Regions from separate parts of the Ornithinibacillus salinisoli genome, predicted to be linked through region 4. Evidence: riboswitches for the same ligand, from Rfam matches in the RefSeq annotation. Region 4 holds a riboswitch; each other region holds the start of a gene.
What was found. Region 4 has a riboswitch for cyclic di-GMP ahead of ACFSTA_RS14760 (chemotaxis protein CheX). Riboswitches for the same ligand answer to the same signal wherever they lie in the genome.
Positions count from the first base shown of each region.

Region 1 (8,480 bases), on a different contig from region 4:
TTATAAGCATAACAATATTGACTATAGTAATTGTTCATAAACGACAATTTGGTTTAATTGTACTATTTCTGTGTTTTTCTGGAATGGTATATATAGCAGAACTTTTTGTCATGATCATTGGAAACAGCTACTTTTATATTCCTGAAGTACTCTCTGTACAATACTACGACCACATACTAGGGGCAATTGTTTCAAATTTATTTGTCATTCCTACCTTAGGTATAGTAGCCGCGGTGTACCAGCTTAGGTTACGTTGGTTCGTACTATTTGCAGTAATATTGGTTGGTGTAGAATGGTTATTTGAGTGGCTAGATATTTATCATGCAAACTGGTGGTGGAAGGGATATACGTTCATCTCTGTATTGTTTTTCCTTTTATTAAGTAAGTTCTGGATGCGTGCTCTTCAGTTAGGTACTAAATGGTCACGTTTTCTATCGTTGTGGATGCAGGGTTGGAGTGGTACGGCTACTGTGATGTACATAATGTCTGTTGCGACAATTCGTCATTATGAATTTGGTTTTTTTGAAAATGTTTATCGTGATAACATGTTTATATCGGCGATCATGGGCTTGATAAAAGGTCTAATTTTTGTTGTAGCAATTATACAATTCCGAAAACTCCGCTGGCGTTTATTTGCACCTATTTTGGTTTACGGAATTGATTTGCCATTGTATTACTTAGGTGTCCTCGTGGTTGAAATACCATTTTGGGTGTATACAAGTATTTATTTCGTGCTGGCAACTCTTTTACTCTGGTGGATCCAGTATGCCTACTCTTTTATTTCCAAAATTGCAAGATGATTTTTTATAAGCAGGGATGGTTCCTTGCTGGTCTAATTTATAGAACTATTAACATTAATTTTACTAACAAAATCAGTTCAAAATACGTCACAAACGAATTTTATAGATAGAAATAAATGATACTTGTTATGCCACACTATTGAACACATTGTTAAACACCTCTTTCCTCAGATATCTATGTCGGACTTTGAACACAAACTTTTTAGCAATCGACTTGTTACCACCTTCACCAGTTAAATACTCTACTACATTTTTTATCATACTTGAGACCATAAATAACCCACTATAACCTTAAGAGCGCAGATCAGAGCAGAGCATGAGTTTTTCCTTTAATTCATTATGAATTTTTTTTACAAACTTTCCAAGTAGCATTGCCTTTTATTTTGTTTAATGAATAATAACATAGAAGTTAACCATTCTAAATTACAAGGGAATCAGGGAGTTAATAGAGATGATGATTACTATTATAGATAGTAAATTTGCTAAGGACATTTCTCTTGCATTAGTTTTTCGTTGATTTGTATCAACAAAATCGTTTATACATTTCTCCTAGATTCCGCATGGGAAAGGTGATTTTATAACAAGTTAAGTATTGATATTTTCTACTTTGGAGGATTCTATGAACAACCAGATTAGCATTTCTCAGTTTTTTATTATTTTTCTATTAAGTACAGGATTAATTAATCATGTACTTGTTATCCCTTTAATAATTGACGTTGCTGGTCGCGATGCCTGGATTAGTGCTATTATTGGTTTTTTTATGATTATCCCATTTCTTTGCTTATTGTTGTATGTTACAAAGCGGTTTAATAATGTCTCTATGTTTGAATGGCTGGAAACAAATTATAGTATCGTCCTTCGGAGAGCAGTTGCTATGTTGCTGGTTGTTTTCCTTTTTATTACTGGTTTTATAACTTTAAAGGAAACAGTGACCTGGACACATAATACGTATTTGCTCAATACCCCAATAATGGCTATCGGGTTCTCAATACTTATCGTTTCATTGTATATTTCCTATGAAAAGATAAATGTCATTGCAATTTGTGCTGGTGTATTGATTCCTTTTGTAATCATATTTGAAGTGTTTGTAACTGTTGGTACTATTCCAGATAAAAATTATTCGTTAATATTGCCAGTTCTTATTCAGAATGGTTGGGTTGATGTCATGAAAGGGTCCATTTTTGTTTTTGGATCATTAATAGAAATCTTTCTATTATTAATGATCCAGCATGAAGTCGCAAAGAAAGTGAAATTTCGTCATTTGATATTATTATCTCTATTTTTATTTTTTCTTACATTGAGCCCTTTAATAGGAAGTATTGCAATTTTTGGAACAGAGGAAGCAGGAAGAATAACATACCCTGCATTTATGCAATGGAGAATACTTAGTATCGGTCAATATTTTAATCATTTAGATTTTTTATCTATTTATCAGTGGCTTTCAGGTTCTTTTATTCGTTTGGCGCTTATTATGTATTTAATAACAAAAACATTCAAACTTAAAGAAAAAAGACAGCATATAATTATACAAACTGTTGTTTGCATATTCTATTTATTACTTATTCTGTTACCCATATCGGACGAGCAATTCTCACTCTTTTTAAGTAGATATTTTTATCTAGCAACAAGTATTTTTGGGATTATGATGACGGTATTTTTAGCTTTTCTTATAAAGAAATCTATGAATGGAATGTCGGCACATGAAAAATAATAATGCAGATATAAATGCTGCTTATTTTTATGATATTTTTCAACATTCTTCTGATGTGATAGTTGAGAAACATAGAATAAATAGTGAGAAAAAAACAGACGATATCATCGTTGTATATTGTGAAGGTTTAATTAATAGTGATCTGTTGGTAGAAAGTATTCTTCCGGAAATTCGGAAGGCTAACATTAAGGGTTCAGTGGAAGAAATAAATTGTTCTGATTCTATCAAATGGGTTATGGATCACTCATCAGTAGCTAAAGAAATACAAAATAAAGTTTTTGATGGGTATACTGCTATACTAATAACAGAAACAATTTATTTTTTTAATACATCTAAACCTCCACAAAGGTCACCTGAGGAATCAACAACTGAAGTGTCTGTTAAAGGACCACGGGATGCCTTTATAGAAGATATTGGCACAAATATTGCTTTAGTTCGCAAGCGTTTAAAAACGGATTCATTGGTTGCTAAATCCTTCACTATAGGGAAAAGGAGCAATTCAAAAGTATGCCTAGTTTATATGACAGATATACAAAATGAAAAAATAATTAAGGAGGTTACAGAGCGTTTAAAAGGGATTGATATAGATATAGTAAGCAGTGATAATCAACTGGCTGAACTACTTGTGGATTCCCGCTATTCTTTTTTTCCGTTATTAGAGAGCGTATCACGACCCGATGGAGTTGTTAACTATTTGTCCCGTGGACGCTTCGCAATTTTTATAGATAATGTACCAAATGTTATTATTGGGCCAGCTAATCTAGGCGTTCTCTTGAAAACGTCTGAAGATGACCATATGCCGTTTTATTATGCTTCATTTGAAATTTTAATAAGAATTGTTGGATTAGTATTGTCTATTTTCCTTCCATCATTTTGGGTCGCTTTATCTACATATAATATGGCTCAGATCCCTTTTTCATTGCTTGCGACAATTGGTGCTAATCGAATTGGTATTCCTTTTAACACCACCATTGAATTGTTGCTAATGATCGGTCTTTTTGAGCTTTTTCGTGAAGCAGGTGTCAGATTGCCAAAAGCTGTTGGACAGACAGTTGCCGTAGTAGGAGGACTTATTGTTGGTGATGCTGCAATTAGAGCGGGATTAACATCCCCAACAATGCTTGTTGTCTCATCTATTACTGCTGTTGCGACATTTACATTAGGGAATCAATCCTTGTTTGGAACTGTTACTATTTTAAGGTTATTTTCCATACTATGCGCCGGTGTTCTAGGAATGTATGGTTTTTTCCTCAGTATGTTTTTGATTATTGGCTACCTTGCTAAACTTGAATCTTTTGGAATACCATATTTAAGTCCTATTTCCCCATTCGTTAAAGATGATTTTCCTAAAACGATGCTAAGAATTCCAGTAAATAAGCAAACTAAACGTGCCAGTATACTTAACCCAATGGATGATGACAGGCAGGAGGAAAAATAAATTGAGACTATACAAAGGTGTTTGGATAGGAGCTATTCTGTTACTTACTTTAAGTGGTTGCTGGGATGAAAAGGATGTCGGTGAAGTTAATTTTGCTACAGCTATTGGCATAGATTATGTGGATGAAAATTATATACTCTATGTGCAAATGATGGATTTCGCCAATGTAGCTAAAAAGGAAGGGGGGAAGCAATCTGAGGATGTTTCATTATTTATTGGAAAAAGTTTAGGATCTACGTTAAATGAGGCAGTGACTAATTTATATCATACATCCCAGGAATCGATTAATTGGGGACAAGTTGGAGCAATCATTTATTCGGAATCTGTGCTGAAAAAGGGAATTGAGACCTTTGAACAAGCCATAAATAGAAATGGAGAGTTTCGTTACACACCATGGATGTTCGCTACAAAAGAACCTGTGGAAGAAATACTTGGTGTTTCTGGCTTCTTCAAGTTACCACCTCTCTATACGATTTTATACAAACCAGAAAATGGGTACAGAGTGCATTCGTTTATCAAGCCAATAAGAATGCATAAGTTTGTTTCAATCTATAAGGAACCAGGTAGTACTGCAGTATTACCATCTATAAGTTTAGACTATGATTCATGGAAAGAGATTTCTACAAAGGAAGACCCCAAAAAAACGTTGAAAATAAATGGTGGTTTTCCGATTGTCCAAGAAAAATTTACGAAATGGATGTCTCTTGAAGAATTAAAAGGATTACGGTGGATTGAATCTGATACGGAAAATACTCCGGTTAAGATTATAGAAGACGAAAAAGTTATAGGAATGGTAGAAATAAGTAGACCCTCGACGAATATAAAACAGATAGAAGAAGGGAGAAGTGCAAAATTTAACATTGAATTAAAAGCAACTGGACAATTAACGGATCTAAAGGAAAGTAGATCGTTAGAAGAAATAGAACAATTGATAAATCATCAAATTGAAGAAGAAATTAGAAAAACTTATCAAATAGGGTTGGATAATAATACTGATATATATAGTTTGAGAAGGATTTTATTTCGCAATGGTATGAAGCTTGAAAATGTGAAAGATTTCCAACTTACAGAAGAAACTTTAAATGAAATTTCAACCACCTTTCATCTTGAAAGTAAAGGTATATATGATTGAGGGAGAAGCAATTGAAAACAGTTCTCTTGTACCAGTTTTCATAATATTAGAATAGAATGGTTTCACTGTTAGTGGCTCTTTCCGAAGTTTTTAAACAAATTATTTAGATTACGAGACTACCTGTGGTACCGATTAAAATATTACTCGTGTTTATTTTCAAAGTTTATATAAAACTCTCACTTATACAAAAAATTGGAATATAAGGATTTACCTTTCATCGGGTATAAAGTTATAGTAAAATTGAACTGGTGATTGGAAGTAAAGTAAATATATGGAACCATTACAACTTTCATCACATATAAATTTGCAACTAAAGTAGCATTTATGCAGTAGGTGCAGATAAATAAAAAACAATTTTTTATTCATTCCTTCGATAATAGCAAACTCATTGAAAAGTGAGGACGCAAAGCTACGGGCCTAATGGAATAATTTCTATGGCAGCCGGGTTGCCGAAAAGGTTGGAGATAATATTAATGATGTATTAATTTACATTTTTATGTCCACCGATATTTCGTGTGGACTTTTTTATTTTCAATTTGTCTTGCTAGTAGAGGAAATGATAGGAGAAAGGAAAGGAATTAGCATGTCACAACAAGAACACTGGAAATCAAAAATTGGCTTTATTTTAGCGGCTGCAGGATCTGCGATTGGCTTAGGAGCTATTTGGAAGTTTCCTTATGTTGCAGGAACTGGTGGTGGAGGAGCGTTCTTCTTCTTATTCTTAGCATTTACACTTGTGTTGGGAATGCCACTATTATTAGGGGAATTTATTATTGGGAGAAAGGGACAAAGTAATCCGATCGATGCGTATAGTAAACTAACATCCAATCCGAAATGGAGTTTTATAGGTAAAATTGGAGTATTTACTAGCTTTATACTTTTATCTTTCTACAGTGTAGTCGGCGGTTGGATTATCCTATATATCGTAAAAATAGTGTCGGGTGGATTAAACGGACTGGAACAAGGGCGATATATGGAGTTATTCGAAGAAATTATCTCGAATCCTTTTGCGACGCTTACTGCTCAGTTCGTATTTATGCTTATATCCATTCTTGTCGTTTCTAAAGGAATTCAAAAAGGAATAGAATTAGCAAGTAAAATCATGATGCCTGCTCTACTAATACTCTTTATTGGATTAGTGATTCGTTCGTTGAGTCTTGATGGTGCAATGGAAGGCGTGAAGTTCCTATTAGTACCTGATTTTTCAAAATTGACGTCAGAAAGTATATTATTTGCACTTGGACAGTCATTTTTTACGCTTTCTTTAGGGGTTTCCGTTATGGTAACTTATGCATCTTACTTACCTAGAACGCAAAATTTACCACAATCAGCTTTTTCTATCATTATATTAAATACAATTATCGCATTATTAGCAGGATTAGCTATTTTTCCTGGGGTCTTCTCCTTTGACCTCGAACCGAATGCGGGTCCGGTTTTAATATTCGCGGTTTTACCTGAAGTATTTAACCAAATGCCTTTTGGGATGTTTTTCTTTTTAGCCTTTTTAATTTTGTTTTTATTCGCTGCTTTAACATCTGCCTTTTCTATGATTGAAATTATTGTGGCTTCCGTTACGAAAAATAATCCAATGAAGCGTAAAAAATCAACTTGGATAGTAGGAATTCTTATTTTTATCGTTGGTATACCATCTTGTTTATCTTATGGTATTTTGGCAGACGTACAGCTATTTAATAAAACATTTTTCGATCTAATGGATTTTGCAGTAAGTAATGTTTTAATGCCCTTAGGTGCACTATTAATTGCAATTTTTGTATCCCGAAAAGTATCAAAGGATGTACTATTTACAGAATTAAAGTCTGGTTCGAACATAGGATCCGTTTTCTTTTCGATATGGTTTGTCTTATTAAAATATGTAACTCCGATTGCAATTATTATTGTCTTTTTAGATGTATTAGGGTTATTTAATTGGATAATAGATTTATTTAATTAGGAATACAACAAGTTAAAACTTCATGGAGGTTATGTGTATGGCGACAATGAAGGAAATGCAAAAATTGTTTCCAAGTATAGATGGTAATGAATATCAAAGAGAAGAAATAATCTCTCATATAAAAAATATTTTTACGGAGATAGATGAGTTAAAAGATCCTTCCAAATTAACATTAGGGGAAATGCCAGAGTATACCGAGGATTACTATAACCGTGTTATTCAACAGGCAATGGTTCCAGAAATGGGATTACCTATGGAAGATACAGTCCAAAAGCTTTTAAACTTAGTGAAAGGACATCGCTATGTTAATCGCAATTATGTAGCAAATGCAGCGCCGCTACCAAACATAGCGAGTATTTTAGGTAATTTGATAATGGTATTGGTTAATGGTAATAACCTCTGGGATGTGGAAGGTCCAGCGGCAGCAACGGCAGAAGTAGAAGTAACAAGTATGCTATCAAAGTTAATCGGATATGATGCAACCGTTAGTACAGGTTATACAACCTGGGGAGGGCAAGGAGCTGTTTTTCAATCCTTACGTCTTGCTATTGCTCGCCACGCTCCACAATCGAATCGCAATGGAGTACCTAACAATGTCTATTGTTTCTGTTCGGAGCTTTCTCATTATAGTCTGTATAAATCAGTTGAAGCGACTGGGATTGGCATAGATAACATGATTCGAGTGAAGGTTAAAGAGGATCACTCTATGGATTTAGAAGACTTACAAGAAAAAATGGAGCAGGTGATAGCTGAAGGCGGTATTCCTCTCTATGTTCTTGCTACCATGGGTACAACAGATACATTTGGAATAGATGACCTTGCAGGGATGAAAAGAATTACGGAAGAGTTGGAACAAAAAAATGGTTTAAATCCAATCTATATTCATGCCGATTCTGCAATGGGAGGTATGTACACCTTCTTTAATGAGTATGACTTCGAAAATAATCCATTGCAGTTTGATGAAAAGGTATGTGACGTATTAACTAATTATCAGCAGAAATTTAGAAACATAAGATTGGCAGATAGTATGGTATTTGATTTTCATAAACTTGGACAAACACCATATATTACTAGTTTGTTTTTGATAAAAGACAAAGAATACTTAAAATATGTAGATTTAGATGCTTCTGAAACACCATATGTTGGAAATCGTGGATATGGAAGCTACCATACAAGCTATACACTGGAATGTTCTCGAATGGGAAGTGCAATGGCGATATATGCTTCGTTATTAGCATTTGGTGTGGAAGGTTATCAAGAGCTATTAGCTAATTATATCCGTGTAAATATTGCTTTTAGAGAAGCATTAACCAAAGAGGTTCAGAATGTAGCAATGACGAATGATATTTCACCGATCACGACTTTCCGCTTTTATCCAGAAGCACAAAAATGGAACGATGAGCGGGATGGTCATTTGACATGTGAAGAAATGACGGAAATTAATCAGT
Region 1 covers NZ_JBHUMI010000046.1:27,001-35,480, forward strand. Annotated here, with positions in the region: gene ACFSTA_RS20495 (hypothetical protein) at 1-800, shown strand, start outside; gene ACFSTA_RS20500 (GerAB/ArcD/ProY family transporter) at 1,420-2,511, shown strand; gene ACFSTA_RS20505 (spore germination protein) at 2,501-3,949, shown strand; gene ACFSTA_RS20510 (Ger(x)C family spore germination protein) at 3,951-5,081, shown strand; cyclic di-GMP riboswitch class I at 5,450-5,535, shown strand; gene ACFSTA_RS20515 (sodium-dependent transporter) at 5,665-7,032, shown strand; gene ACFSTA_RS20520 (pyridoxal phosphate-dependent decarboxylase family protein) at 7,079-8,480, shown strand, end outside.
Region 1: linked by a shared signal. The riboswitch ahead of ACFSTA_RS20515 (sodium-dependent transporter) and the one ahead of ACFSTA_RS14760 (chemotaxis protein CheX) in region 4 are both predicted to bind cyclic di-GMP.

Region 2 (8,480 bases), on a different contig from region 4:
AATTGGCTTTAGTAAGTGCAAACCTACAAAAAATGCAAGTAGAGTTTTTCCATCAAGATAGTTTACGTCCTTTTTTATTAGACCCATTAGATTTGATTGTTTCAGATTTGCCAGTAGGCTATTATCCAGACGATATTCGAGCAAATGACTTTGAATTAAAAGCAGATGAAGGACATTCTTATGCACATCATCTATTTATAGAGCAGAGTTTAAATTACACTGTTGATGGTGGATATTGCATATTGATCATCCCTAACTTCTTATTTGAGAGTGATCAATCAGATACATTAAATAAATATATGCAAAAGGTTGCTCACGTTGTTGGTGTACTTCAATTACCTGAAACTGCTTTTAAATCGGAGAAGAATGTGAAAAGCATATTAATATTACAAAAGAAAGGGGAAAATACAACCCCACCTAAACAGCCATTGTTAGTAAAGTTACCATCATTTAAGAATACAAAGGCTATGGAAGATATATTAGGACAAATGAATAATTGGTTTACATCATACAAAAGTTAATGACAACAATTAGGAGTGAGACATAATGAGTAATGTATTAGCTATAAATGCCGGAAGTTCATCATTGAAATTCCAATTAATTCAGATGCCTGAAGAAGAAGTATTAGCAATAGGGTTAGTAGAAAGAATTGGTTTGGAGGATTCTGTTTTTACTATTGAAGCAAATGGTAATAAAGATAAACAAGTATCTAATATTCCAGATCATGAAGTTGCAGTTAAACAATTACTAGAGAAGCTTATGGCTTCAGGCGTAATATCTTCTTTCGATGAAATTGATGCTGTTGGACATCGTGTCGTACATGGTGGAGAGAAGTTTAGCGATTCCGTAAAAATTACTGATGAAGTAATCCATGAGATTGAAGAAATTTCTGACTTAGCACCATTACACAACCCTGCCAATTTAACGGGTATTCGTGCCTTCAGAGAAGTACTACCAAACGTACCAATGGTTGCTGTATTTGACACTGCCTTCCATCAAACGATGCCAGAAAAGTCTTTCTTATATAGTTTACCATACGAATATTACGAAAAATATGGTATCCGTAAATATGGATTCCATGGAACTAGTCACAAATATGTATCACAGCGAGCATCGGATTTATTAGGAATTCCATTAGACCAGCTACGTTTGCTGTCTTGCCATCTAGGTAATGGTGCAAGTATTACAGCAATTGAAGGTGGAAAATCACTTGATACATCGATGGGATTTACTCCGCTAGCAGGTGTTACAATGGGAACACGTTCCGGTAATATTGATCCAGCACTAATTCCATATATTATGGAAAAAACAGGTCAATCTGCTGATGAAGTAATTGACGTGCTAAATAAGAAGAGTGGTATGTTAGCATTATCTGGGTTTTCCAGTGATTTAAGAGACATTGAGCAGAAGGCAGATGAGGACAAACGAGCAGAATTAGCCCTTGATGTTTTTGCAGGTCGAATTCATAAGTACATCGGATCTTATGCGGCAAGAATGTCTGGAGTCGATGCTATTATTTTCACAGCCGGTGTAGGGGAAAATAGTGCCACCATTCGTGCAAAAGTATTGAATGGATTAGAATTCATGGGCGTATACTGGGATCCAGCTTTAAACAATACTCGTGGTAAGGAAGCATTTATTAGTTATCCTCATTCACCAGTAAAAGTAATTATTATTCCAACAAATGAGGAAGTAATGATTGCTAGAGACACTGTTCGACTATCATAACTAACTAGAAGACAAGGCTTTTGCTAGAAAAAATTGCAGAGCCTTGTTTTCCTATAAGGGGGACCTGTTATGTCTATTGAAGAACATAAAAAGAATTATACGAAAGTGAATTGTATGATTGTCACAATTAGTGATACGAGGAACCATCAAACAGATAAAAGTGGTGCTCTAATGAAAGAGTTAATTGAACGTGCTGGCCATAAAATAATTGAAAAAGAAATAGTTCCAGATAGTCGGGATGCCATACGAAAACAAATAGAAGCTGGATGTGAAAATCCAATGATAGATGTAATCGTAACAAACGGAGGCACTGGCATAGCATACCGGGATGTTACCATAGAAACCGTACAACCAATGTTGGATAAAGAACTCATTGGGTTTGGAGAGATATTTCGCATGTTAAGTTACCAAGAGGATATTGGTTCAGCAGCTATCTTATCTCGTGCAATAGCAGGTGTGCGGCAATCCACCGCAATCTTTTGTACACCAGGATCTTCAGGTGCTGTGAAATTAGCAATGAATAAACTAATACTCCCGGAAATTAGTCATGTCGTACAAGAAATAAACAAGGATATATCACATATGTAATAACAATCAGTGGCGGATGAAAAAAACACCACTGATTGAAGATTCACCTACATCTAATTTTAATTAAATCGGAAAATGACCGTTTTCTCTTCGCTATCTAATAACCAATACATCACAATTTGCATAGCGAGTAATACTTTCTGATACACTTCCAATTAGGAATCGCTCAACGGCGTTCATACCTGTTGCACCACAGATAATTAAGTCAGCATTGAATGTTTTGGCGATGTCTTTCGCAATTTTAACTTTGGGGGATCCATACTCGACACAGCGAATAATATCCGTAATGCCTACTTCCTTGGCACTTTCAACATAGCTATCAATTAGATCCCTAGCATATTCTTCTGCACGTTCCCCAAGTGTTCTGTCATATGCTTCAGCAGTGGCAAAGGTACGAGAGTCTACAACATGAGCGAGTATAAGTCGTGCATGATTCCTTTTGACAATCGCAACTGCTTTATTAAACGCTTTTTCGGAAGCTTGTGACCCATCAACTGCAACGACAATATTATTGTACTCAAATTTCATCCTTCTCTCCCCCTTCATTCAAAAATTTATTTCTATTTTCATTATATGATAAAACGCTTTCATTTGGAAAAAGAAAACAGGCAATTGTTCAAGGTTTTTGTACAAACTAAGAAAGAAGCTTCAATAGAAGCTTCAACAGTGTGGAGGTGAACGTGTTGGCTAAAAAAGACACAAAAAAAGTCACTGAAGACAGACAAGGTGTAGCGGCAGTTCAAAATCAGCTATTTCAGAGCTATCAAAGTGGTGTAGTTGAGGATCAAAAGCATAATAACATTGGGGTATGGCATTTTAACAATCGCAAGGCATAGGCATACAGAGGCAATCCACCCGTAAAAAAGGGTGGATTGTTTTCTTATAATTATATATATTTATAATGAAGATGCTTTTTTTGGTGTTCTCTGATACAATGTAAGTGCTTACAGCGTATAACTATTGTAGGGAAGGATGAAATAGATGTATATCGGTATTCCAAAAGAGATAAAAAACAATGAAAACAGAGTAGCAATCACACCAGCAGGGGTTTTATCCCTAAAAACTGGAGGACATGAAGTAATAGTTGAAGCAGGTGCGGGAGCCGGTTCCGGATTTACAGATGAACAATATCGCGAAGCGGGTGCCACCATTGTTGCTTCCGCTAAAGAAGTTTGGTCCCAAGAAATGGTTATGAAGGTAAAAGAACCATTACCGGAAGAGTATGATTATTTTTATGAAGGATTGATCCTATTTACATACCTACATCTTGCGGCAGAGCCAGGTTTAACGAAAGCATTAATTGATAAAAAGGTAATTGGTATTGCATATGAAACGGTACAATTGCCAAATGGTGGTTTACCTTTGCTTACACCGATGAGTGAGGTTGCAGGTAGAATGGCATCACAAATCGGAGCTCAATTCTTAGAAAAATCAAAAGGTGGAAAAGGAGTTTTACTAAGTGGAATTCCTGGCGTTAAACGTTCTAAAGTAACTATTATCGGTGGCGGAGTTGTAGGAATGAACGCTGCGAAAATTGCAATTGGTTTAGGAGCAAATGTAACCATTATTGATTTAAACCCAGAACGCTTACGTGAATTGGAAGATATATTTGGTACCTCTATTAATACCATCATGTCGAACCCAATGAACATTGCTGATTCTATTGCTGATTCTGATCTAGTAATCGGTGCTGTGTTAATACCAGGTGCAAGAGCACCGAGGTTAGTAACAGAAGAAATGGTAGAAGCAATGACAGAAGGATCAGTTATTGTGGATGTTGCGATCGACCAGGGTGGGATTTTTGAAACGGTAGACCGGATTACAACTCATGATAATCCGACGTATACCAAGCATGGTGTATTACATTATTCTGTAGCTAACATGCCTGGGGCTGTTCCACGTACTTCAACAATTGGACTAACGAATGTTACCGTTCCATATGCTTTACAAATTGCTAATAAAGGATATAAACAGGCATGCCTTGAGAATGGATCCCTGTTAAAAGGTATCAATACGATTGAAGGATTTGTAACCTATAAAGCAGTTGCTGAGGCACACGGACTGGAATACGATGATGTATTAGGTCATTTACAATAATAGAGGGAGTGACTTCAAATGGGAGTCACTCTTTTTCATAGTTAAAGGTTCTTGGCATGGCTTTATATAGATTAATGCCACAGTTCAACTATGGACAGTCCAGAACTATTTAGCAAACTCGGGAACTAATGGAACAATTAGAAAACATCTTATGTAAAAAAGGATATTGTAAAATAAATATCGAATATATACTATATAACAACATAAAAAAGGAGAGATTATCGTGAAAGTATCGTATCATGGACATTCCGTAGTTAAAGTAAAAACAAGTACACACACTATATTAATCGATCCCTTTATATCTGGTAATGAAGCGTGTGATTTAGATGCAAATAAGGTTGAACCTGACGTAATTCTACTGACACATGGTCATAACGATCATGTAGGAGATACAGTAGAGATTGCTAAACGAACAGGTGCCTTAGTTGTTGCTCCTAATGAATTGGCATTGTACTTAGGACAAAAAGGTATTTCTACTCATCCAATGCATATTGGTGGTGCTCGTACCTTTGAGTTTGGACATGTTAAATTCACGCAAGCGTTTCACGGATCTTCTTATACGGAAGAGGATGGTTCGATTATTTATACTGGAATGCCAGGTGGAATTTTGTTAACGGTAGAAGGGAAAACGATCTATCATTTAGGGGACACAGCATTATTTACGGATTTAAAAATGTATGGGGAAATGAATGATATCGATCTTGCATTTATTACAATTGGGGATAATTTTACTATGGGACCTGAGGATGCGATGATTGCAGCAGAATGGATAAAAGCAAAAGTTGTTGTTCCGGTTCATTATAATACGTTCCCTGTAATTGAGCAGAATCCAGATGACTTTGTTCAAAAAGTAAAGAACGGGAAAGCGCGTAAGATGGAAATTGGGGAAGAATTGGTGTTGTAAACATACAACTAATTGTAAAACGTAACACGTGAGCGTGTTACGTTTTATTTATGATGGAAAAATATAGATATTATACAGGGAACAATAATGGTATAATGTAAACAGTTTTCTGACGGTGAGGGGGAGTCAGTGTTAATGCAAACAACTATAATTATTCTATTCGGAATCATAGGTTTAATATTTGGATCATTTTTTAATGTCGTCGGACTACGGGTCCCTAAAGGTCAACAATTTACAAATGACCGTTCCGTTTGTCCCTCCTGTCATAACCAACTTTCATGGTATGAACTTATTCCTGTAATATCTTTTATAATACAACATGGAAAATGTAGAAACTGTAAAACAGAAATATCTTATATATATCCTCTAGTCGAAGTTATTACCGGATTTTTATTCGCCTTTAGCTATGTCATGATCGGTTTTGATGCAGAATTATGGAAGGCGCTTCTATTAATTTCCCTTTCCATGATTATCCTTGTATCAGATATTGTTTATATGTTAATTCCCAATAAAGTACTTCTATTTTTCTTGCCTTTATTTATCATAATGAATGTTATTGACCCGTTGGAGCCTTGGTGGTCAGCTGTAGCTGGTGGAGCAATAGGATTTAGTATCATTGCAATCATCATTATTATAAGTCGTGGAGGTATGGGAGCAGGCGACATGAAATTATTTGGGTTACTAGGTCTTATGTTAGGAATGGAAAAAGTCTTGATCGCCTTTTTTCTAGCATGTTTCATTGGATCTGTACTAGGTATGCTATTAATCTTACTTGGAATAACTAAAAGGAAACAACCAGTTCCGTTTGGACCATATATTGTGTTAGCCACACTAATATCTTATTTCTTTTCTGAACATTTGATTTCATGGTATGTACGATTAATTTTATAGAAATATATTTTTTTTAATAATGGAAGTTGGGAAACATCGGAATGTTGTTGACGAATATGTAATACGTTGATACTATAAAATTAATACGAAAGTACTAAACAACAATTAAAGAGGAAGCTTTGATATACGATCTTATTATGGGCATCTCGATCGTGTTGAGCTACTGATGCAACCGGCCTTTACACAATTTATGATTATGTAGGGGCTTTTATTGTCTTTTTTTACTAGTTGACTAGGAATAAAATACTACATAAGAAGCGTTAGTAATTAACTATCCTAAAAATATAATTTTATTGTGATGGAGGTGAGATATTCGATGGCTAGAAAGAGACTAGGGGATTTGCTTGTTCACTCAGGGTTAATTACGGAAGAACAATTAGCTGCAACACTTTCTGAAAAATCATCTGATGAAAAGTTAGGCGATGCGTTACTTAAAGAAGGGTATATTTCAGAGCAACAATTAATTGAGGTACTTGAATTTCAACTTGGAATTCCGCATATCAATCTTTATCAATATCCAATAGACGAGGAACTAGTACAATTAGTCCCAAAAGAATTAGCAAAAAGACATACGGTCATGCCAATTAGGGTCGATGGCAACAAGCTTTTTGTCGCGATGGCTGATCCCATGGACTATTTTGCAATGGAAGAACTTCGGATGGCAACTGGTTTTCAGATTACTCCTGGTATTGCGACCAAGGATTCACTATATCGAACAATTACAAAGTATTATGATATACAGGAATCGATTAAAGAGGTAATGGGAGACTTTGCACCAGAGGAAAGTATTGATGAAACAGGGATTACAGATGAAGATTCTCCGATTGTACGACTTGTCAATCAAATTATAGCTAATGCAGTAGCCCAGAGAGCAAGTGATATTCATTTTGATCCACAAGAAACGGAGCTGAGAGTTCGTTATCGCGTAGATGGGATGCTTCGAACAGAGAGAGCATTACCTCGATATATGCAAAACGTACTCATTGCGCGGATTAAAATCATTAGTAATCTCAATATTACGGAAAGCCGAATCCCTCAGGACGGACGGATAAAAATGGATATCAATTATAAACCGCTCGATATCCGTGTTTCTTCCCTTCCATCTGTCTATGGGGAAAAAATAGTGATGCGGATACTAGATTTGTCAAATGCATTAAATGATATAGATAAATTAGGATTTACGACAAGTAATTTAAGAAATTTTAAAAGTATGATTGAAAAGCCAAATGGAATTATCCTTATTACCGGGCCTACAGGTTCAGGGAAATCCTCTACGCTATATGCTGCATTAAATCGACTAAATAGTGAAGAAGTGAATATTGTTACAATCGAGGATCCAGTTGAATATCAGCTACAAGGTATTAATCAGGTACAGGTGAAAGAGGAAATCGGTATGACGTTTGCAAATGGTCTTCGATCTATCTTACGTCAAGATCCAGATATAATTATGATTGGTGAAATTCGTGATTTTGAAACAGCACAAATTGCCGTTCGTGCTTCATTAACTGGACATCTTGTTTTAAGTACACTACATACAAATAGTGCTGTTGCAGCATTAACTCGCTTAATCGATATGGGTATTGAATCCTTTTTAATTGCTTCTTCATTAAATGGTATTGTCGGTCAGCGATTAGTAAGAAGAATATGTTCGGATTGCAATACACAGGTAAGTGTTACAGAACGTGAAATGGAACTATTTAATAAAGCAGGAATTGAAGTAACATCTGTCAATAGAGGAAAAGGATGTTCTAGCTGTGGGATGACTGGATATCGCGGAAGGATAGCCATACATGAAGTTCTTCCTATTGATGACCAGATCCGACGTTTCGTTATGAATACAAGTACTAGAGGGGAAATAAGAGATTATGCCAAAAAAAGTGGTATAAAATTTTTAATTGAGGACGGTCTAGAAAAGGTATCACAGGGATTAACGACGACGGAAGAAGTATTGCGAGTTGCTTCAATGGAATAGGAGGGATTAAATTGCTATTTACTATCAATGAACTCTTGAAAAAAGCATATATTAGCCAAGCATCCGATTTGCATCTTACAGTAGATTCTCCCCCTGTTTATCGAATTAATGGGAACCTAATTCTCAACGGAGAAGAAGTGTTGACACGAAATCATACAGAAGAACTCGCTAGAGAATTACTATCAGAATCAGATTGGGATCGCTTAATGAACGAAGGCGAGATCGATACTTCCTATAGTATAAAAAATGTTTCTCGCTATCGAATTAATGTATATCATCAGTTGGGGAATATTGGAATTG
Region 2 covers NZ_JBHUMI010000016.1:55,282-63,761, forward strand. Annotated here, with positions in the region: gene ACFSTA_RS10860 (class I SAM-dependent methyltransferase) at 1-521, shown strand, start outside; gene ACFSTA_RS10865 (acetate kinase) at 547-1,728, shown strand; gene ACFSTA_RS10870 (MogA/MoaB family molybdenum cofactor biosynthesis protein) at 1,798-2,316, shown strand; gene ACFSTA_RS10875 (universal stress protein) at 2,410-2,844, opposite strand; gene ACFSTA_RS10880 (hypothetical protein) at 3,000-3,152, shown strand; gene ald (alanine dehydrogenase) at 3,298-4,413, shown strand; gene ACFSTA_RS10890 (metal-dependent hydrolase) at 4,637-5,317, shown strand; gene ACFSTA_RS10895 (prepilin peptidase) at 5,453-6,208, shown strand; cyclic di-GMP riboswitch class II at 6,312-6,395, shown strand; gene ACFSTA_RS10900 (GspE/PulE family protein) at 6,525-8,180, shown strand; gene ACFSTA_RS10905 (type IV pilus twitching motility protein PilT) at 8,192-8,480, shown strand, end outside.
Region 2: linked by a shared signal. The riboswitch ahead of ACFSTA_RS10900 (GspE/PulE family protein) and the one ahead of ACFSTA_RS14760 (chemotaxis protein CheX) in region 4 are both predicted to bind cyclic di-GMP.

Region 3 (8,480 bases), on a different contig from region 4:
AAGAAGCGATTTGCCCATCTGTTACAGCATAATCTCCGGATTTAAGTTTAGCGTTCAAGAAACCAATTTCTAAAGCTTGACTTGAAGTTTCTCCATCTTGATAAATATTCTTTACATATCTATCCAAACTACCGAATTCTGCCTCAAAGCCTTCAACATTTTGCATATCACTTGTAGATGCTGTTCCATTATAATCGACATTAGTAGTGTAGGAATACTCGCCACCTGGTCCTGTTACGGTATAGGTGCCATTCCCACTACTTACTACGCTGTCATAAGTACGACCCTGCGTTTTCTCAGCTAATTCCCCTAGCCATATTTGATCGATAGTAGTTCCATTAGGTCCAATACTTGAAGTATTTATGGTCCAATTTGGAATTGGGTTGGTTTCAGTAACCTCACCCGTATTACCCTTTTCAAAATCCCCATTTGGAAGTGGGATTGTTGAAAAATCAATTTGAAGTGATGTTCCATCTCCATTTAAGATATCATTCACTTTCGCGATGTCCTCACCTGGATCATTAAAATTTCCATTTTCATTTGTATCCAAGTAAATAACACCGTCTAAAATTTCCATTTCCTGACCACCGTCAAGTGTGTACTTCCCATTTCGAAGAACTAATTTTTCTGAAGGGTCGCTTCCACCATTAATTTGAAACTTAATATTTCCACCTGAGAATACTTCACCATCTTCTGCTGTAACTGTTAAATCAGGCGCTACAGCTACTGGTACTGCATTATCAGCAGGAACATTATCGTCATAATCAATTTCATGACCATCTGGTACAATAACATTCGCCCCAAATACAAATTGTGTTGGCATCACTGTACCAATTAGAAGCAACACAATTAAAAATACTGATATTTTTGATCTGAATCTTTTCAATCTGTCTTCACTCCTTGTCTATAATTTGATTGAATTACACATGACCCAAAGGGAACGGATTGAATACCTAATCTATCACCCCAATCTTCTCTTTTAGCCTTGTTATAAAACTATTGATCTATAACCTTTTGAATTATAATAAATAGATCTATACAAAACCTATACATGGAATAGATTCTTATATGCAAAAACACAGCTATGAAGTAACGGAACATAGTAATTAATCATCTACTGAAACACAAAATAGAAGTCTTTCCTCTGAAAAACCTGTACTATTGAATTTGTTATGAGTAAGTTAAATTTTTTATATTTATTGAGAAAGTTATCGACATTTACATGTAAATGTCGAAAAAAAAGCTAACTTTCCTGCATTAGGAAAGTTAGCTTTTAACGTGTACATATAGAATACAATTTTCAGAGTGAATGTAAATCATCTCACGCATATGAAAGCTCCCAAAAATGGGTTTCTCCATTCGTATTATGGTTTAGACTGGTCACGAGAAGGGGGATTTTCCTTTGCATTTTCATCTCTTGATTGCATGTTCTCTTCACCAGTAGGAGTCTCTTTTTCAGTGGCAGATTCTTCCTTGTTTTCTTCCTTTTCTTCTGGCTTTGATTTGTTCTCCATACCCGTTTCACTTTTTCCGGGATTAGTATCATTAGATTGTCTATTATTCGCTTCTGGCTTCTTTTGTTCTTCTTTTTCTTCTTTTTCGTCTTTGTCATTTCCACTTTCTTCATCAGGTCGATTATCTTTTTTGGGGGTTGTAATTGGCTTTGTTTCATTTTTAGGTGTTGGTTTCTTTTGATTAGATTTATTCTTCCTATCTTTTTCTTTTATAGCTTTATCATTAGGTGGTTCTTCTTTATCTTGAATGCTAGGCTTTTTATTCGGTTGATTTGTTTTTTTATTACTTTCTGATCGTGTATGATCCTGCTTTGATTCAGAATTTGGTTCATGATCTTCTCCTACAGATTTACCATGCTCTACCTCATCAGCAGGAGATCTTTTCTTATCTTCTTCGGAATTCATTTCCTGTAATTGCTTTACAGATTTTTCTTTTACTTCCTGAATATCTTGAACGATTCCTTTTTCTCTTAATGCTTGAAAATGTCTATATTTATTCATCGAAATATTCTCATGTTCAGCTTCTTCGTATAATTTCTTTGTCTCATTGAATACCTGTACATCTGCAACAATGTTATGACGTTCAAGTTGCGTTTGTAACACTTCCTTTAGTTCATTATCAATATCAGGATCAGTATCATTCGCTACCTTCACAATGGAGGTCTCAATTCTACCTTTTTCCTCTACCGTTAAATAATCATTTGCAATCGATTCAGATACAATGAGTTCAACCACCTGATAAAAATCTAGATCATCAAAATTAATCGTATCAACGATTTGTTTTCCGTCGGTATTTAAAGGGGATAGTTCTAACACGTTTAAGTTCTGATCTAAATGCGCCTCAATACTTGGATTAATATCAATGGCTGCAATATAGTGTGTCTCAGATTGATCTTGAATCATACTATTAGATAAAAAAGCAATAAACAAAATCGCCACCATTCCTATTGTAGATACAAGCTTGATGGGAATAGTATTCACTTTGGTAGAATACGTCCTTCTTTCACCTATCATTGGCATGTCATCTTCAGTTCGCAGTATGTTTTTGAATGTACCATCTTTGCAAAGAAGAACATATTCCGTCTCCGTCACTTTGGTCACGATGCCTTCAATTGTATGTTTTTTCATATTCTTACACCCCCTGGCCCGACTTGAACAAACGTTGCAAGATGTTTCCAATCCGAATGTAGCTTAATCATAATAATGGTAATCAGGTACTTTCGGTATCGCTCAATTGATTTCGATCTGTACCCTGTTCTTTTAGTAAACGCAGATACAGGAAAAACATTTTTATCTATTAAATCATCAATTAAATCTCGGTGTTTCATAAATTCAGTGGCCATTTCCATAACTTTGATTCGCGTTTTTTGATGTTTCGGGCTATGACTCTCTAACTCCTCAAAGGCAATGTTAAACTTACCTAACTTTTCATCAAGCTCTAATATTTCGTCCACGAGTGCTGAAGTTTGGTTTGTTTTTTGGTACGAATTTAATGATGCTATAATTTCAGCATGATCATGTTCTAACCCATCATTATCTGATATACGATGCACATGTCTCTTTTCTTTTCGAAAGTAGTCAATTAAATCTCGTTGAATTAATAAATATACATAATTTAAAAAGGTGCGCCCTTTTTCACTCTCGTATGTGTCTATTGCACGATTAAATGCAATAAGACCTATGCTAGTTTCATCACTACTCCAGTTCACATATCGTTTACAAATATGACCAACAGTATTTAAGATATATGGCCGATAGTGTCGAATCAATCGTTCTCTAGCAAATTCGTTGCCTTGTCTAACTTCTACTAAGGTCTCTTTTAGAATTGAAGTTTCCATGTTGCCCTCCTTGTAGAACTCTTATTAATAATCGTACTCTACTATCTACCTGAGGGTAAACCTATTTAACGAAGAATAGTACCCCCTTTTATTGGAAAAAGTGGGTACTATTGCATTCCATTTCATTATAATTGTAGTAACTATGGTGTAATTGAAGTCATTTCTTTGTGACCAACTGATGTGTGCTCTCCACCCGTATTTTGTTCTCCATGCTCAGATCTCTCCGAACCTTCCTCTTGTTTCTTACCATTAGCTGGTGTTATTTATTTTCTTCCGAAGCCGGTTCACCAATTTGAACTTTCCTCTGGTTAGCTTTTTCCGCAGCTTTACTTCTTATTTTTACTCTTCATCATCATCTTCATCTTCTTCATCTTCATCATCTTCATTATCTTCTTCTTCATCTTCATCTTCTTTTGCTTTCTCTTTGGCTTTTTCTGCTTTTTCTCGTGCTTTCTCTTGTTCTTTTTCTGCTTTTTCTTGCGCTTTCTCTAGTTTTTTCTCAGCTTTCGCTTGAGCTTTTTTTGCCTTTTCTTCAGCTTTCTTTGCCTTTTTTTCTGCTTTTTCTTGCGCCATTTCTTGTTTTTTCTCAGCCTTTGCTTGAGCTTTTTCAGCCTTTTCTTCTAATTTCTCTGCCTTTTGCTCTGCTTTCTCTTGTGCCTTTTCTTGTTCCACTTCTTCCGTTTCGGTAATTTCTACTTCTTTTTCTTCTTCAGTAGATTGTGCTTCTTCTGCTTTCTGAAGAGCTGCTAAATGTCTAAGCTCAGCCTTTTGTTGATTTTCTAATGCTTTTGCAATACCGGCCTTCGCAACTTCTGGTATATCTTCACGTTCTAGAAGGGCTTTTAGGTTTTCGGAACGTTTTTGACTATTTTCCACTATTGTTTCTTCCACTTCCGTTGTATCTTCACCTGACTCTTTTGCTTCTTCCATATCTTCTTCCAGCTGTTCCATATGCTCTTCATAATCCTCTAGTAACTCTTCTACTTTTTCTTCATTATCTTCCTCAAGAGATAATTCCGCTTCATTTAAGCGATCTTCTGCAAATTCATCTTGAAGAAGTGCCTTTTCACTATTTTCTTCCGTTAATTCATATTCTACGTCCTCTATTAATCGTGAGGTATCATAGAGATCTGAATCAGGATCAACTACTACTTCATTTTCCTCGGCATAAACATTTCCTGTAAATAATAAAACGATACTAAAAATACCTGTAGACATAATTTTTTTCATTGTAATACCACCTTTTCCATATTAAAAGAATTGTATGTTTTGTTTAAACTCTTCTATGATTGCTTGATTCGTTTCATAATCTTTAAGAGGGGTCATAAAAATAATAATTCCAGTTTGTTTCGTACCATTATTTAAATAGATATCTGTTCGAACACTATCTTTTCGATTCGTTTTTAAGGAAAGATACTGCTCTGTTTCCTCGATTGCCTCACTGTTACCGAATGACGCCTTTAATTCCCTTTTGATCTCATCTAGCGAACGTTCGTTGGAAACAGACGTTAAAATAACTTTCACTTTTCCATTTTTAAATACAATATTATTATCACGATCATCGGTATTTTCTTGCTCCTTTTTCCAGCCTGCTGTATCGACAACCTTAACCATTTCATCTTGATAAAGATAGTTTTGTTCCTCTTGCTGTTCTTCCATATCATTTCCTTCATCTAGTTGTGCCGTTTTATTTTCATCTTTTTGACACGCCCCTAATAGTAGAAGTAAAAATATACAGAAAAATAGAGTTAAGCTTGTCCTGTTTTTCAATCTGTCACCTCCATCCACTTCCTTATGAATCTAGTAAAAAGAGAGGGTCATTGCATTGTTTCGACGGCAGCTGGCTGACATAGAAATGCTCCTTAGTCCCTATAGCTTTGCGTCATCATTTTTCAATGATTTTGCCTTTCTCTCCATTCACTTATCTATACGTGAGTATGGTTCAAAATTTGGGGGGATTGGGTAAATTTTTTTAAGAAAATTGTATGGATTGTACACCCTTGTAAAAATACTGAAAAAAATCTTATTTACCGAGTGAAAACGAATAGGATAAAACACCTATAAATTTAACTAACCTATAAAACACACAATGTCTTTAGTACTGTTTTTCAGAAAAAATATGGTAGATCGTTGACTTCATTGGTAATGATTGCTAATTTTATTACTTGATGGGAGGAGATAGTAGTGCAAAAATATTTCAAACTGATTATGGTTATTTTATTCTCCGGATTACTTTTAATAGGTTGTAGTTCAGATGATGATACTACAGAACCTGTACAAGGAAACTCAGATTCAGGTACTAACGAAGGTGAATCGGATTCGAACACGGAAGAAAATGATTCCAATTCGGAGGTGGGTGAACCAATAGTCACTGAAATTCATTCTCTTCAGGAAGAGGAGGATATTTCTCGAGATAATATTTCCATTAATTATGATGGAAGTGTAGTATTTTTTAATCTAGAAGATGATACAGGCGAGGATGAAGAGAGGACACCATATTTTTATTACAACGGCGATATGATTGATGCTTCATCTATAGATAGTTTTACAGATTGTATCTTCTCTATGAAAGAATCAGATACAATCTATTTTACAGGCTCTTGTAAGGATGAAAACGAAACTAGAGTTTCCGTTGTGTATGATATTACAGAAAACACTATTACACATTCTACCGATAGTGATAGAAACTTAAAAGTACTGAATGACGGTAGAGTTTTATTTACAGTAGAGTACAGTGAAGATGGAACGATTTATGAATTAACAGAAGACGGAGAAGAGCCTTTTATTGAAATAGAAGATATGCCAACAATATTAGGCTTTAATTTTGACCATAATGGTGAAGTTTTCTTCATCTATGGAGCTAATGATGAAAATTGGAATTCCTATGTATACGATACAACTAGCGACTCAGAACCCGTTCCATTTCAATCGGTTCCGGATGATGATGAAGCGACAACTGTTGAAGGCAGAATTTCTCCAGACGGAAAGTACATTATGTATCGATATCGTGGAGTAACTGGTGGAAAACATTATAATTATGTTGACAGTTATATATATGATAGAGACACCGAAGAAGAGATCCAGTTAGGACATGGTTTTGAAATGAATTTTGTCCGACCTAATGGATATGTGATCGATGAAATAAGGGAATATGGACAGGTTATATTTAATGTGGATACAAATACATGGCTAGGACCTGATACGGCTGATATTACCTATTTTGATTCCACATATAAAGATGAGTACCTTGATGATACGGATAGCGATGATTTCCAAAGATCCAGTTTTGTAGCACTTTCTGGAGATGGTGAAACCGTCCTTACATTAGATAGGTTTAGAGCGTTAGGAGAAGACGACGAAGACTTTTCAAAATTACAAACGATATCCACAGAGAATTATATACAGTTCTTAGAAGAATATGACATTGAAATTGATTTCGAACCATCCCCATTTAATGAAAATGGTGCGTAAATAGACACAAAATGAGAGGAAAGGTAAACGAATAATACGTTTACCTTTCCTCTCCTCATTCTGGGTCGAGGGGTCTGTCCCTCCGTCCCGAGGGGACTGACCCTTCGTCCCGTCTAATTATGCTTTGAATTTTGTAATCATGGATTGTAATTCTTGCGCAAGGTGGTTCAATTCTTCAGCAGCATCTGATAATTGGTTAACGGATTCAACTTGTTCAGATGTACTCGCTTCTATTTCTAATGCGAATTCAGAATTATTACTTGCAACAACCGTTAATTCCTTAACTGACGAAGATGCTTCTTCGGTACCAGCAGAAATTTCTTGAGAAGCAGCAGAAATATCCTCAATTTTATTCGTAACTTGTTCTGTAAATGCTTTAATTTTCTCGAATAACTCTCCCGTGGTATGTGCGTATTCCGTTCCTTTTTGTGCTTCATTTGTTCCGATCTCCATAGCAGAAACAGCATTACTTGTTTCCATTTGAATTTCTTCGATAATTTTGGAGATTTTTTCCGTTGACTCACTGGATTCCTCTGCTAATTTTCTAACTTCCTGTGCAACAACAGCAAACCCTTGTCCATGTTCACCTGCTCGCGCTGCCTCAATTGCTGCGTTTAAGGCAAGTAAGTTGGTCTGCTCCGAAATGCCTGTAATAACTTCTAGAATACTACTAATTTCATTCGAACGGTCTTGTAAAGAGGTTACTACTTTACTTGATTGTTCCACTGTTTTGTTAATGGTATCCATTTGAGATATCACATTTTGGATAGCGGATAAACCATCATGAGAAACAGATGCCATATCCTTCGAAACTACCGTAATATCTTGTGACGAGCTTGCAACTCCCTCAATTTCACTTGCCATCTGTTCAATTGCATTGGAAGACTCCATAATAGCAGCTTCTTGTGTTTGAATACCACTTGTCATTTGCTTGATATTATCACTTATATGGACAGATGTTTCTTTCGATTGATCCGTTACATTTTTTACAAGGTCTGAAGACTGTAAAACCGTAGTAGACGTCTCACCTATTTTACTAATCATATTTCTCAATTCTTGGGCCATATAGTTAAAGGCTTCATTCATCTTCCCTAGATCATCTTCTCTAGTTGGTAAGTGAATATCTAAATTTCCCTTTCTCATTTCATCAATACCCGAATTTAAATGTTTTAGTGGCTGGGCATTTTTACGAATAGAGATAATTTTAATAATCACAAATACAATTATTAACGGTATAAGAATGATCAAGGAGTTAGTCAAAAATCGATTGGTTCCCTCTTTAACCATACTAGCATCTACGTCTACTCCGAAATAAGCATAAAGTTCACCCGAGTTATTCGTAATCGGATAAAGAACCGTAATCCATGTTCCAAAATCATCATCATATATTTCAGATGTTGTGATCTCCTCTGTTTCCACAAGTTCATGAATACCTTCAATCATTACATTCGGTTGTTCATATAGATCACCAAGGTGAATATCAAATTCTTGTAAAGCCTCAATCATATGAGTAGGTGTGGAAATAATAACTGATTTTCCATCCTGAAGCTCAGTGCCTAGTATATAACCTTGAGCTACAAGTGGGTTATTTGCTGAGATGGAATCAAAAAATGAAATTAACTCTTTTTGTACATTTCCATCCGGAGTTGGATTTTCA
Region 3 covers NZ_JBHUMI010000046.1:35,941-44,420, reverse strand. Annotated here, with positions in the region: gene ACFSTA_RS20555 (SwmB domain-containing protein) at 1-886, opposite strand, end outside; gene ACFSTA_RS20550 (anti-sigma-I factor RsgI family protein) at 1,365-2,642, opposite strand; gene ACFSTA_RS20545 (sigma factor) at 2,639-3,352, opposite strand; partial or broken gene ACFSTA_RS20540 (DUF5667 domain-containing protein) at 4,238-4,570, opposite strand; gene ACFSTA_RS20535 (hypothetical protein) at 4,604-5,122, opposite strand; cyclic di-GMP riboswitch class I at 5,185-5,268, opposite strand; gene ACFSTA_RS20530 (hypothetical protein) at 5,537-6,823, shown strand; gene ACFSTA_RS20525 (methyl-accepting chemotaxis protein) at 6,941-8,480, opposite strand, start outside.
Region 3: linked by a shared signal. The riboswitch ahead of ACFSTA_RS20535 (hypothetical protein) and the one ahead of ACFSTA_RS14760 (chemotaxis protein CheX) in region 4 are both predicted to bind cyclic di-GMP.

Region 4 (8,480 bases):
AAATGTTATCTATATATAATGTTGTACTAGGTCCGGTCTTCCAAAGTAATAGCCTTGCATCAGAGGTACACCTAAATCTTTAGCAGTTAAATAATCCTCTTCCGATTCTATCCCTTCAAGGACTACTGGTATATCGCTGCCAAAAAGTTGCATTATCAATTCAATCATCTTTTGTTTTTTATTCGATTTGGCTAAATTACTTGCATAAGCACGATCAATCTTTGCAATATTAGGCTCTATCTCAAGTAAGGATTTAAAACTTGATTCTCCTTTACCAATATCATCAAGAGCTATTAAATACCCACGTTGTTTAAGCTCTTTTACAACATTTTTTATTTCTGATAAATTCATTTCTTTGTCCTCTTCATTAATCTCAAACACTATTGAACTTGGTTTAATTTTGGAATGTAGTTTCGGGAGTTGGTTATAAAATGCTGGATTAATTAAAGTAGATGGATATATATTTAAAAATAAATAGGCGTCTTCCCATTTGGGTATATCTTTTAACTTGCTACATGCTTCAATAATGGAACTCATGTCAAGGTTAAATAAAAGATTCTTTTCTTTGTAATACTGAAATATTGATTCTGGGCTAAGTAAATCTTTAGAACGCAGTAGAGCCTCATATCCAAATACATCATTTGTAGATGTTTTAATGATTGGTTGAACAGCGTGATAAAATTTTTTATCGCTACATAATGTAACATTCTCTGACAAATTCATTTATTTGCACCCATTTCAAAACATTATATTTGAGAATTATAGTAAATGATGATCTGTATATAACAAACCATCATTTACTTTGCTTAGAAATTATAATTTAAACTGACGCACTAAGCCATTCAATTCCTCTGCTAACTTGGCAAGGTGTTCAGAGCTTCCAGCAACTTCTTCCATGGTACTTGTAGTTTGTTGTGAAGAAGCAGAAGTCTGTTCGATCCCTGCAGCTGATTCTTCAGATATTGCGGCAATTTCTTCAATGGAAGTACTCATTTGCTGACTGTTTGATGCAATAGTAGTTAAATTCTCAGATGCAGCTTTTATACTATTGGCCATCTCTGTCACATACATACTAATACCACTAAAAGTTTCACTTGTTGTTTGTAATGATTTCTTGCCATTCTCCACTTCTGTATAGCTTCCTTGTAGTGAATCTGATACCACTTTCGATTCATGTTGTATGCCAGATACGATTCTAGTAATATCGCTAACCGAGTTTGATACTTGCTCTGCAAGTTTTCTTACTTCATCCGCTACTACAGCAAAGCCTTTTCCATGCTCGCCAGCTCTAGCCGCTTCAATTGCAGCATTTAATGCGAGTAGGTTCGTTTGCTCTGCAACATCTTTTATAACTGTTACTAAATTGGAAATCTCTTGTGACTGATTATCTAAACCTTGAACTTTTTGAATAGCATCTTTCACGATATCATCAATTTTATTCATTTGGTTTGATGAACTTGTCATTAATTTACTTCCTTCATCCGTCATTCCTAATACATCCTCGGATGCCTTTTCAATTAATCCACCCTTTTCATTGGCTTCTTGAACAAGGTTTGTAAACGAACTCATCATGGACGCTAAGTCACTAGCACTGTTAGCTTGTGTTTCTGAGCCAGATGACAGTTCCTGCATCGTTGTCGCAACTTGCTCCGTACCAGCTTTAACCTCATTCGCGGATTGTGTGAGCTCTTCACTTTGGGAAGAAACCACTTCTGATACAGAATTGATTTGTGTCAATAATTGCCTCATGCTTTCATTCATTTCGTTTGTCGAAGTTACTAGTTGTCCGATTTCATCTCTTGATTTCGGTTCAAGAGGAGCATTATTTAAATTACCATCTGCAATTGATTTCATTCGCTCCATCAGTGTTTTTATCGGCTTAGATATAGATTGAGAAGTAAAGATAGCTATGAATATACCAATGATTATTATTGCTATGGATAAGATAATTCCAATTATTAAAGTGATTTCACCTGTTGATATTATATCTTTGCCTTCTTCGTTGATTGCTTCCTCTCTAATAGTTGACATTTCATGTAAACTATCCATTAATTCTTCAGAAAGTGGTTGTACATCATCCCTCATAATCTCCAAAGCTCGTTCTTTATCACCACGATCATAGGCTGCAAATACTTCGTCAGTAAATGTTCCCCATTGTATCTTCTTATCTATTATTTCTTTAATCTGATCCGATTCACTTAACTCTAATACCTTATTTTCTAGTGCAATACTTTCTTCCGTAAAACCTTCAAACTTATTTCTGAATTCTGGGTCATCATATAATAGATACCCTCGCAATAATGCTGTTCTTTCCGCCATATCAAAAGATAACTTCTCGTCAGCAATTAATAATTCCATCTCTTTTTCTACGATATCCTTTGTATTTGTCATTGTTTGATTAACTGCATAATAATTATATCCACCCATAATAATTGCTAATAATATAATTAATGAAAAACCGGCTAATAGCTTCGTACGAATACTTTTAAATTGTAATCTTTTTTTCATTTTTTTCACCCTCACCATAATCTAAACACCTACAATACTTTTCCAACAGATTCTTTAATACGCTCTGGAGTAAACGGTTTTACAATAAAATCCTTAGCCCCAGCTTGAATTGCTTCCACTACCATTCCTTGCTGCCCCATTGCAGAACACATGATTACTTTCGCTTCTGGGTTTAACTTTTTAATTTCTTTTACTGCGTCTACGCCGTTCATTTCAGGCATTGTAATATCCATTGTCACAAGCTCAGGTTGTAGTTCCTGATATTTGTCAACAGCATCTTGCCCATTTTCTGCCTCGCCTACGACTTCATGTCCTAATTTTGTTAATATGTCTTTTAATTGCATTCTCATGAATGCTGCATCATCTGTAATTAATATTTTTGCCATCTAAACTACCTCCAGTTTCCTACTCTTCAACGACTTCTTTCACTTCTGTTGTTTCTTCTAAGTCTATTATTTGTTCTAAATCTAGTAATATTAATAACTCATTTTCTAATTTAGCAACACCTTTTAAATACACCTCATGAACTCCACCTATCATCTTCGGTGCAGGCTCAACCAACTCTGTTGCAATATCAATAACATCTGTTGCTGAATCAACGATTAGACCAACTTGAACATCTTCCACATTTACAATCAATATGCGATTTTCATTAGTCATTTCCGTTTCAGTAATGTGCAGGCGTTCTTTTAAATCAATAATTGGGATTGTCTCCCCACGTAGATTGATCACACCTTTAATAAAATCGGATGTTCTCGGTACTTTTGTAATTTCCTGTAGCTTTTCTATCGAAAGTACTTGTTGGACATTTACACCAAACCGCTGTTCCTTTAATGTAAAAACGATTACTTTCATGTAGTTTTCCATTCTGTTATTCCTCCTTTTACTTCACTAATGCATTAGGATCAATTATTAAGGAAACTTGTCCATCACCTAATATTGTTGCCCCAGATATGGCAAATACATCTCGCAAATAATTTCCTAAAGATTTTAATACGACTTCCTTTTGCCCGATGAAAGAATCTACTAATAATCCTGTCATTTTATCTCCCTTATGAATAATGACAACTGCACTTGCTTCTTGTTCCGTCTCTTCTGAAGGAACATTAAAAATATCCTTTAAGGACACAATTGGAATCACTTTTCCCCTAAAATCGATTACCTTTTGCCCTTGAACATACATTACTTGATGATCTTCTAGAATCATTGTTTCTACAATCGCCGACAATGGCACTGCATATGTTTCCCGCTGTACAGTTACTAATAATGTAGTCAGAATAGATAATGTTAACGGAAGTTGAATAGAAAATTTACTCCCTTTTCCAGGCTCTGATTCGACTATTATGTTTCCACCAAGGGATTCAATTTTACTGCGAACAACATCGAGACCAACTCCGCGGCCAGAGATATCTGAAATAGTATCTGCCGTACTAAAACCTGAAGAAAAAATAAGTTGATAGATTTCTTCGTCAGACAGCACTTCTGAATGCTCCGGACTAATCAATCCATTTTCGATTGCTTTTGCTTCAACTTTCTCGCGGTTAATCCCTCCACCGTCATCCTCAATCTCAATAAAGACATGGTTTCCACTATGAAAAGCTCTTAGTGATACTTTTCCTTCTTCAGATTTACCAGACTCCACTCGTTTTTGTGGAGATTCGATACCATGATCCAATGAATTTCGTATCAAATGCACTAAAGGATCCCCAATTTCATCAATAACTGTTCGATCTAACTCTGTCTCAGCACCAGTAATTTCTAAAGTAATCTCTTTTTCCAATTCCTTTGCAATTCCTCTAACCATCCGTGGAAAACGATTAAACACCTGTTCAACTGGTACCATTCGCATGGATAACATGAGACCTTGCATATCTTCTGTCACTCTTGTCATATTTTCTATTGTTTCAATCAGCTCATGATCCTTTAGCTTTTGTGCTAGATCCTCTAATCGACTTCTATCAATAACAACCTCTTCAAATAAATTCATAAGGTTGTCAATTCGCTCTAAATTTACACGTATTGTTTTGGATTGTTTTTGCTTCCCTTTTGGCGTATTCGATTCCGTTTCTACACTTTCTGTTTTTTCTTCTTTATCTTCTACTTTATCTTCTACTTTACTTTTTTGTTTCTTTTTATAGTCAGCTACTACAACACGATTAATCTCAGATACTGTATGTATTAGTTTTTCTAAATTAGCATGGCTTTCTTGCGTTAATAACAACAAGGAAAACTCTTGTTCAAAATTTCCATCCTCAATTTCTTCTACGGAAGGATTGGACTGGATAATCTCTCCTCTGCCTTCCAATTTTTCAAATACCATGTATGCACGAGCTGCTTTAAGAATACAATCGTCATTTAATTGAATCGTAATATGAATTGCATTAAAGCCTTGTTCTTTAGCTTGAGAAATAACCGTTGCTTGGTAATCATCAACTTCAAATCCTGTAGTAGATTCACTGACTGAAGTATCTGGTTGCTCTGCAATGGAGGTGCCTTTTTCTATCTGTTCTAATTTTGATACAAGATCACTAACATCTTTTTTGCCATCTTTTCCATTACTAATTGACTCAACCATTTCTTCAAGCGCTTCAACTGCTGTAAATGTAATATCAATTACTTCCGTAGAAACCGCTAACTCATTGTTACGAATTTTATCTAGCACATTTTCCATTTGATGGGTTAAAGAAGCTACGTCTTCATATCCCATCGTGGCAGCCATTCCTTTTAGCGTATGAGCAGAACGAAAGATTTCCGACACAATGCTCAGCTCGTCAGGCTGCTTCTCCAGCTTTAAAAGATTATCATTAACAGCTTGTAAATGTTCACGACTTTCATCTAAAAAGACCTCTAAATATTGATTAGTATCCATACTAAACTTCCCTTCTATTAATCTACTAACAGGTACATACGTAGTGATCCAATTGAACCAAAATCTGCGGTGATATGAATGGCTCTTTCATAGCCAGTTAATGTTGTACTTCCTTCTATAATTGTAGGTGCAGTAATATCTGTTTGTATTCCGCTTTCGATAATATTTGTCGAAAGACCTCCCGCAATCATATTCCCTAGCTCTCCACTAAAGGACGACAACATTTCTCCTTCTAATGGCATTCCAAACATTGCTTCACCAATAGAGCCAAATACAGCAGTATCTCCTGCTAATACCAATTTTCCTTTTAAATCACCAGTAATACCGATAAGAACACCAAATGCTAGTTTCAACGGTTGTTGTAGTAATTGTGGCCCCTTAATCTCATGTTGAATTGGAACAACATTTTGAATAGAAGTAATTGTCCCGTTTAATAATGAAGTTATCGACTTACTCTTTTCACTTGTTTCTGTGGTCATAATAATTCTCTCCTTTTATCAATCTCAATGGATATAATATTGTCTGTTATAGTAAAATAGGCTATTCCGAATAAAACAGAATAGCCAAGTGGTAACGAAAACTTGGTAGCCAGGCGATCATAGTAACAGTACTTTAGACCCTTTGCTTTGCGTCCTACCCTTTCGAATAGTTTGCCTTTTACAGTTATTTTAATTACTAAATAGTTCTTTATTACTATGTTGTTTGCATATTTGTCTATCAATCCGTTACAACGAATATCCTAATGTAAAGTTTTAAATTCTAATGTGTATTAACAATTATTAGAAGTAAATGAATACAATTTCTCACATTATTTTACATTTTCTTTAATTGTATAATTTGGTAATATCAAAACTTCTACTCTTCTATTTCTTTTTCTATTTTCGTCATTTGAATTCGGTACTACAGGCTGATGCTCCCCAAAACCTTTTGCACTAAACTTTGCCGGATCGAGATTTTCATTATCTAAAATATATGTCATAAAATTAACTGCTCGCATAACACTTAATTCCCAGTTTGAACCAAATTCAGTGTTGTTCATTGGAACATTATCTGTGTGTCCACTAATTACAATTTGACGAGGTGGATCCGTATCAAGAAAATTTGAGATTTCGCTTGCTATCGATCTACCCTGCCCACTTACATCTGCACTACCGGAATCAAAAGAAACATCATTCATAATGGAAACCAATAACCCCTCATCTGATAGCTTCGTTTCCAATACGTCTGTTAAATTATTTTCTTCAATATAGTTATTTATTTCCTGCTGTAGTTCACTCATGGATAGCATTTCAGTTGTCTTATCTTCGTCCATAGCTTCGTCTTCTGCTTCATCTTCTTCTGGAAGATCATTTTCTTCAATTGGGGTCTCCTCGTCTTCGAAGATGCTACCTCCATCAGAAAATTCACTATTAAATATTTGGGCAAGCTCTTTATACTTTTGCGTATCAACCTCACTCATTGAGAATAAAACGATGAATAAAGCAAGTAGCAGTGTTAACATATCTGCATATGGAAGAAGCCAGGACTCATCTACATGGTTATCGTCCTTGTTTCTCTTCTTACGCATGAGCTTCCTCCTCTTCAAAAGCAATCTTTTCCTTAGTGGATAGATAAGACCCTAGTTTATCTTTTACGATCTGTGGTGAATCCCCATTAGTAATAGATACTATTCCCTCAATGATTATCTCTTTGATATGAACCTCATGCTGTGATTTTCTTTTTAATTTATTTGCAAAAGGATGCCACAAAACATAACCTGAAAATATTCCAAACAATGTTGCAATAAAGGCTGCTGAGATTGCATGACCTAACTTTTCCATATCTTCCATATTTCCTAACGCAGCAATTAATCCTACAACTGCCCCTAACACTCCTAGTGTCGGTGCATATGTACCCGCTTGTGTAAATACAGCAGATCCTTCTTGGTGTCTTTTCTCCATCGCATCAACTTTCTCCATCATTACATCCCGAATAAAATCAGGTGTTTGACCATCAACCGCTAACTGTAAACCCGAAACAAGGAAAGGATCCTTCATCTCACCTATTTGTTTTTCCAACATCAAAATCCCCTCTTTACGAGTTTGATCTGCCATATCGGAAAACATATGAATTAATTCTTTGATATCTGTTTGCTTATCTTCCATAAAGATGATTTTGAACCAAGCAGGCAATTTTTTAAGGGTTCTCATTGGAAAAGCGATACATATTGATGCGGCAGTCCCTATAAAAATAATTAATAATGCTGCAGGATTTATTAAAGCACTAACAGGAACTCCCTTCATAACCATTCCTACTCCTATTGCAAAAACCCCAAGAAAAATTCCTATAATTGATGTTTTATCCATTTTCTGTATACCTCCAATTAGGTGAAAGAGTAGTTAAAAACTATCCATTTCAACCAACTATGAATCTTACATATCACGTATGCTATATCGTTATATTTTCCTATAAATACTAGCAACCTATTTTGTAGCGAAATATAGATCTTTTTTACTATTTATTTATTCAATGCCAACTTGTTATTTCAATAAACGAAAACAGGAATAAATAGCTAGTTACCATATCTCATGTAATCATTTATAGGATCTTTTTACTATAAAATAGGATACTTAGTATATCGTACAGTTTTCTTGTAATATGTAGTCTTTTAAGAAATTTAATTACTGGTAAATAAAAGCAGCTACATGAACCTGAGCTGCTTTTGGTCATTCAACTTTTAATATCTCTCATCATTACTTATAGTGTTACCCAATTATTTTTCACTGCTACTATTACTGCATTGGTTCGATCGGACACATGTAATTTCTTTAATATGGAGCTTACATGGTTGTTGACCGTGTTTGCAGAGATAAATAGGCTACTCGCTATACTTCCATTATTATGTCCTTTTACAATATGCTCTAGGACATTCCATTCTTGCTCCGTTAAAATACCGGAAGGACGAATTGGTTTTTTGTTTGTGATTTTCACATAATCACTTAGTAATGCAGATGCTAGCTGAGAATGGATGTATTGTGTTCCATTTAACATGGTTTTAATTGCGAAAATCAATTCACTGATTTCCATGCCATTGTAGAAGTAACCATGTAAACCTAGCTTAAAA
Region 4 covers NZ_JBHUMI010000017.1:160,992-169,471, reverse strand. Annotated here, with positions in the region: gene ACFSTA_RS14785 (EAL domain-containing protein) at 10-723, opposite strand; gene ACFSTA_RS14780 (methyl-accepting chemotaxis protein) at 814-2,508, opposite strand; gene ACFSTA_RS14775 (response regulator) at 2,538-2,894, opposite strand; gene ACFSTA_RS14770 (chemotaxis protein CheW) at 2,914-3,375, opposite strand; gene ACFSTA_RS14765 (chemotaxis protein CheA) at 3,392-5,377, opposite strand; gene ACFSTA_RS14760 (chemotaxis protein CheX) at 5,395-5,856, opposite strand; cyclic di-GMP riboswitch class I at 5,958-6,042, opposite strand; gene motB (flagellar motor protein MotB) at 6,186-6,944, opposite strand; gene motA (flagellar motor stator protein MotA) at 6,937-7,722, opposite strand; gene ACFSTA_RS14745 (response regulator transcription factor) at 8,114-8,480, opposite strand, start outside.